Regions from separate parts of the Mesorhizobium sp. P2_E6 genome, predicted to be linked through region 1. Evidence: predicted binding sites of a transcription regulator. Region 1 holds the regulator's gene; each other region holds the start of a gene.

Region 1 (2,202 bases):
GCGCGTCGGCACCGTCGGCCTCAGCGTCACCCCGCGCGACCTGTCGCACTCCATCGACGCAATGGCGCAGCTGGTGCTGATCCAGGTGCAGGGCGTCATCGAGGAATATACGGCGCGCGACGCCGCGGCGCTGGCGAAGCTGCGCGCCGACGACGAGCGCATCGACGTCAAGTACACCTCGGTGTTCCGCGAACTCCTGACCTACATGATGGAAGACCCGCGCAACATCACCGCCTGCACGCATCTTTTGTTCTGCGCCAAGAACCTCGAACGCATCGGCGATCACGTCACCAACATCGCGGAAAATGCGTATTATGTTTTGACCGGTACGCAGCTGCCCGCCAATCGTCCGAAGCAGGACGAGACGGCGATGTCCGCGCCGGCGGCATGACGGCAGGGGTGACCAGTCGATGATCGCGCCACGCATCATGGTGGTGGAGGACGAGGAGCCGCTTGGCGTGCTCCTGCGCTACAATCTCGAGTCCGAGGGATACCAGGTCGAGGTGGTGACGCGCGGCGACGAGGCCGAAATCCGCCTCCAGGAAAACGTGCCTGACCTGCTGGTGCTCGACTGGATGGTGCCAGCAGTGTCCGGCATCGAACTCTGTCGCCGGCTAAGAATGCGTCCCGAGACCGAGCGGCTGCCGATCATCATGCTGACCGCGCGTGGCGAGGAAAGCGATCGTGTGCGCGGCCTCTCGACCGGCGCCGACGACTATCTGGTCAAGCCGTTCTCGACGCCCGAGTTCATGGCTAGGGTCAAGGCGCTGTTGCGCCGCGCCAAGCCGGAAGTGCTGTCCAGCGTGCTCAAGGTCGGCGACATCGTGCTCGATCGTGAATCGCACAGGGTCTATCGCAAGAAGAGCGAGATCCGGCTCGGACCGACCGAATTCCGCCTGCTCGAATTCATGATGCGCCATCCCGGCCGCGTGTTCTCGCGCAGCCAGCTGCTCGACAATGTCTGGGGCGAGACGATCTACATCGACGAACGCACGGTCGACGTGCATGTCGGCCGGCTGCGCAAGGCGGTCAACAATGGCCGCATGCCCGATGTCATCCGCACCATTCGTGGGGCGGGCTACGCAATCCGGGAAGATTAGGGATCTGCTGATATTCAGGTGATGCCGGCCTGCGAACGGCAGTCTCCTGCGCTTCCGGTACTCACGGATCCAAATGTCCGCTCCGTTCCGGTTCTCGGAACCCGCCATTCTCGACTCGGCCTAACCTGAATCTCAACGCATCCCGGCGCGTTATTCACGCAACGTTCTTGCCACCGAGGCCGGATCTCGCCTGCGTGCCGGGCGCGAAAATCTCCTGGTCTACGAAGGTCAGTGCCCGTGTGGCGCAGCCTTCGCGGATCAGTGGCAGTTCGTTCGGTTCGGTGTCGAAGGAAATCGATTGCGAATGCTGGCCGCCGGCGGTCTGGGCAATCGCCTCGCGCAATGCCGGCTCGATCAGGTCGAAGGCGGCGGCGCTGACGCCGACCATGGCGACGGGCGCCGGGTCGATCAGCGCGAACAGGCTGCCGAGACCGTAGCCGAGTGCCTCGCCGGCCTTGCGATAGGCCTCGCGCTCGGGTCCATCCCTCTCGCGGGCCGCGGTCGCCAGCGCGCGCATGTCGGCATCACTGACATCGGCGACCGGTTCCGCGTCCTCACTCATCTGCCTTGCGTTGCGCCAGATGGCGTAGTTGCCGGCATAGGCCTCGACGCAGCCGCGCCGCCCGCAGCGGCACAGCGCGCCGTGCGGCCGATGGATCATATGGCCGAACTCGCCGCCCGAGGAATGAGTGCCGGTGAACAGCTCGCCCTTCAGCACCAGGCCCATGCCGATGCCGTGCGACAACAGGATGGCGATGAAGTCGTCGCGGTAGCGCTCGGGGTCGCGCCAGCGCAACGCTATCGCCATCATATTGCAGTCGTTCTCCATGGTGGCGGGGATGCCGAACTCGTCCTCGAGTATGTCGGCGAAGGCGATATCGGTGTGCGGCGTGATCGGCGACCACAGCATGGCGCGGGCACGCGTGTCAGTGATGCCCTGGATCGCCAGCGCGATGCGGGCGACACTGCGGACGTCGAGGTCGGGGTCTTCGAGACGACGCCGTACGATGGCAACGCATTCACCGACCAGCGCGTCGCGCGACATGGTCAGCGTGTCCAGCCGGCGCTGTTCCTCGGCGATCACCTGGCCGGCATAGTCGAT
Region 2 (2,202 bases), on a different contig from region 1:
TCGGCGGTCAACGGTCCCTGGCCGAAGACGATCGGCAGCCATTCGACGGAGCCGTCTTCGACGAACTTGGCGACATGCAGCGTGCCGTCGTCGAGCAGATCCTTGTTCGCCGCGAGGTCATTGGGATTGAACTTACCGCTGGTGACGAACTTGTAGGCATAGTCGAAGCGCTCGTCGTCGCCGAGATAGAAGACGACACGGCCATCCTTGGCGACGATCGATTCGGCGCCCTCGTGCTTGAAGCGGCCCATAGCGGTGCGCTTCCTCGGCGTCGAGGTCGGATCGTTGACATCGACCTCGACGATCCAGCCGAAGCGGTTGGCCTCGTTCGGCTCCTTGGCCAGGTCGAAGCGGTCATAGTGCGCCGCCCATTCATAGGCGCCTTCGGGAATGCCGAGGCGCTTGTAGTTGGCGGCTTCCTTGTGGCCCTCGGGCAATTCGCCGGAGAAATAGCCGTGGATGTTCTCCTCGGCCATCACATAGGTGCCCCACGGCGTGACGCCGCCGGCGCAATTGTTGAAGGTGCCCAAAACCTTCGTGCCGGACGGGTCGGCATTAGTCTTGACGCGGTCATGGCCGGCAACCGGGCCGGACAGCGCCATTTCGGTGTTGGAAGTAATGCGGCGGTTGAGCCTGCCGTCGCGCACGACTTGCCATTTGCCGCCGTCCTTGCGGATCTCGACGATGGTACCGCCATGCGCCGCCATCTCGACATCGACCTGTTCCTTGCTGAGCGGCGCGACGTCGGCCGACTTCTTGCCGTCCTTCTCGACGATCTTGACGATGCCCGGGAACATCAGATGCGGGTTGGTGTATTCGTGGTTGACGACCAGCAGGCCGTGTTCGGCCGAACCGTCGATCGCGATGTAGCCGACATAGTCGTTGTTGTAGCCGAACTGTTTCGCCTGCGCCTGCGCCGATTGCTTGGTCGGGTCGAACTCCGGCGAATCGGCAAACACCGGATCGCCCCAGCGCAACAGCACATCGGCATCGTAGCCCGGCGCGACATGGTGCTTGTCGTCGATGCCGGCCTCCAGCTCGTCGAACGCGAAGGCGGAGCCTTCGGCGGCCCGGGCCTGGTCGGCGCTGACCAGCGCCAGCGGGCTGACGGTGGCGGCGATCGCCGAGACGGCCAGCGAGCCTTTCAGGAAACCACGGCGCGAGAACCGCGCGGCGATGATCTCGCCCATGGTGCGGTTGTCGGTGGGATTGGTGGCCGGTCCGGCGTTTTCTTCGAGCAGGCTGGTGCGGAATTTGGCGTCGGGGGAGCGATGTTCGGTCATCTGGCTTGCCTCTGGCTTTGCGGGTGGCTGGAGCGTGTTGCCTCTTCAACCCCCTTATAGTCACCTGATCACATTTTCGTGACATCAAAAGCCTTTCAGCCGCGACAGCATTCTGAGACGTCGGCTAAGCACTCTGCGAGCAGCATGTAACACTGGGACAAAGGTCCCTTGTCAGGTCCGGCAAAGGTCCCTTGGCGGCACCGCATCGGTCGTGGGCCGGTTACGCGAGGCCGCCATGTCGGCGATGGTGGGTCCCTTGCGAAAACGCCGGCGGTGAAATCCGCCTGCCTGATCGATGAGGAGACTAGGATGCGCAGATCGATTGCGAGCCGCTGTTGCTGGCTGGCGCTGAGGGCGACCTCGGCACTGGCGCTGGCCATCGCCCCCTATCAACTCGCTTTCCACAGCTCTGGTCCCGGCATCGTTGCCGCAAGCGCGCATGCCAAGGATGGCGGACATGGCAGTGGCGGTGGAGGTGGCGGCGGAAACGGCAGCGGCGGGAGTGGCGCGAGCGGCAACAGCAGCAACGGAAACGGAAACGCTGGCGGAGACAATGGTGCCGGCGACGATCACGGCGCAGCCGGCAATTCCGGGGTCGGCAAGGGTCACGACGACGATGGAGATCACGTCAACGCGAAAACCGGTGACAAGGTCGAAGTAGACGGCAACAAGATCGAGGTCGAGCATCCCGACGGCATCACGGAAGAGATCGAGAACGGCCGTTTCCAGATGAAGGATGCAGTCGGCCGCACGATTGTCGAGCGTCCGGCGACGGCAAACGACATCAGTCGACTTCGGGCCTTGTGAAGCAGAAGGCCCTGTGAGGCAGGTCAACCGGGGAACGACCAGTTTGACAAGTCACCTCCGCCGCCCCCGGCGGAGGTGACTTGATGTTCGGCGGCATCAGGTAAGCCAGCTT
Region 3 (2,202 bases), on a different contig from region 1:
CAGGTCGCGCGCCCAGCGGATGTTGGCTTCCTCGTCGAAACGCGCCTTGAGCTCGACCAGCGCGGTCACCGACTTGCCGGCCTCGGCCGCATCGACCAGAGCGCGCACGATCGGGCTGTCGTTGGAGGTGCGGTAAAGCGTCTGTTTGATCGCCACCACTTCCGGATCGGCCATCGCCTGGCGCAGGAACTGCACCACCACATCGAAGGATTCGTAGGGGTGATGGACGACGATGTCCTTCTCGCGGATGGCGGCGAAGCAGTCGCCGCCATGCTCGCGGATGCGCTCGGGAAAGCGCGGATTGTAGGGCGTGAACTTGAGGTCGTCGCGCGGGATGGCGACGATTTCGGAAATCTGGCTGAGCGCCAGCGGACCGGTCAGAACGCTGATGCGGCTCGACGATACGCCCAGCTCGCCGGCAACGAAGTCACGCAGTTCCGCCGGCATCAATACGTCGAATTCGATGCGGATCACCGACCCGCGGCGGCGGCGCTTCAGCGCCGTCTCGAACAGGCGCACCAGATCCTCGGACTCCTCCTCGACCTCGATATCACTGTCGCGGATGATGCGGAACGTGCCGGATCCCTTGACCTCATAGCCTGGGAACAGCTTGCCGATATAGAGGCCGACTGCCTCTTCCAGCGGGATGAAGCGGACATGGTGCTTGCGGTCCGGCAAACGGATGAAGCGCTTCAGCGCCACAGGGAGGCGCAGAAGCGCGCTCATCTCTTCGCCGTTCTTGCGGTGGCGCAATTGCAGCGCCATCGAGAAACCGAGATTGGGGATGAACGGGAACGGATGCGCCGGGTCGATCGACAGCGGGGTCAGCACCGGAAACACCTGCTCCTGGAAATGGTCTTCCAGCCAGATCTTTTCGTCCTTGGTCAGTGCGTCACGGGTGATGCTCTCGATGCCTTCCTTGTTGAGCAGCACGATGAGTGCCGAAAGGCTCTTCTGCTGGTCTTCCTGCAGCCGTTCAACCTCCCGCAGCAGTTGTTCGAGCTGCTGTTCGGGGGTGCGGCCGTCAGGGCTTTTCAGCGTGATGCCCTCGCGCACCTGGCCGGCAAGACCGGCGACGCGGACCATGAAGAACTCGTCGAGGTTGGCCGCCGAGATCGACAGGAAACGGACGCGCTCCAGCAGCGGATGATTGAGGTTCAGCGACTCCTCGAGAACGCGCCGGTTGAACTGCAGCCAGGAAAACTCCCGGTTGACAAAGCGATCCGGGTTGCCGCCCTCCGGGCGAGCCACCTCGACATTCACGAATTCGCTCTGCACCGGCTTCAGTTCGTTCATTTTTCCTGCTCTTCCCTCACGCTCCGCCGCCGAGCGACGCAACCTTCCCGGATGCGCCGCAGGTGCCCTGAAGCGAGGCCTGACCCTCTCCGTAAACCGATTCCGTTTTCGGGGTCATTGCCTTAACCGGCTTAACTTATCCTCTGACAGGCTTTTGCGACAGTTTGATTTCATCGAACTTGCAAAGAGACCGGTTATGATCCAGATGCAGAAGAGACTGCGTTAAGGAGACGACGACGATGGCAGGCGGTTCCATTCCCCATTTTCAGAACGATGCGGGCCACCCGGCGATCGACATCGGCGTCAAGGAATTCATGTGCACGGGCGCCAACCCGCCTTTCGACCACCCGCATGTGTTTCTCGACATGGGCGACGACAACGAAAAGGTCTGCCCCTATTGCTCGACGCTCTACCGCTATTCGTCCAAGCTGAAGGCGACAGAAACGCTGCCGGCCGGCTGTATCTACATCGACCAGGCCGCCTGATTCCTTCGCGGCAAGCCCGATGGACGACACGCGGTCCCGGCAAATCGTCATCGCCGGGGCGGGCGTCGCCGGGCTGACCGCCGCGCTGGCGTTCGCCGAACGCGGCTACCCCGTGCAGGTGTTCGAACAGGCGCAGCGTCTGGAAGCCGCAGGCGCCGGCATCCAGCTTTCTCCCAACGCAACTCGCATTCTTCGCCAGCTTGGCGCGCTCGACCGGCTGCTGCTGGCAGCGGTGCGGCCGGAAGCGGTGGTGTTGAAGGACGCCGCGACGTTGCGCGAACTGGCACGCGTGCCGCTGGGACAAGCCGCCGAAGCCCGCTGGCAGGCACCCTATCTCGTTGCTCACAGGGCTGACTTGCAGAGCGCACTGACTGCGCGCGTTGCCGAGATGCCGAACATCGTTCTTTCTCCCGGCGCACAT

What was found. Region 1 encodes PhoB, which activates phosphate uptake and scavenging genes when phosphate is short. Its sites were predicted from a motif close to TGTCATNNANCTGTCAT; they were not measured.
Region 2: the regulator PhoB is predicted to act here: its motif matches at 1,351-1,367, upstream of AC1D08_RS00075 (PhoX family protein).
Region 3: the regulator PhoB is predicted to act here: its motif matches at 1,453-1,469, upstream of AC1D08_RS26600 (RNA degradosome polyphosphate kinase).

The regions. Positions count from the first base shown of each region.
Region 1 is NZ_JBFUEQ010000006.1:124,900-127,101, forward strand. It holds gene phoU (phosphate signaling complex protein PhoU) at 1-391, shown strand, start outside; gene phoB (phosphate regulon transcriptional regulator PhoB) at 411-1,100, shown strand; gene AC1D08_RS16580 (ROK family protein) at 1,255-2,202, opposite strand, start outside.
Region 2 is NZ_JBFUEQ010000001.1:13,923-16,124, forward strand. It holds gene AC1D08_RS00075 (PhoX family protein) at 1-1,283, opposite strand, end outside; gene AC1D08_RS00080 (hypothetical protein) at 1,593-2,090, shown strand.
Region 3 is NZ_JBFUEQ010000012.1:130,300-132,501, reverse strand. It holds gene AC1D08_RS26600 (RNA degradosome polyphosphate kinase) at 1-1,296, opposite strand, end outside; gene AC1D08_RS26595 (zinc-finger domain-containing protein) at 1,536-1,781, shown strand; gene AC1D08_RS26590 (FAD-dependent monooxygenase) at 1,801-2,202, shown strand, end outside.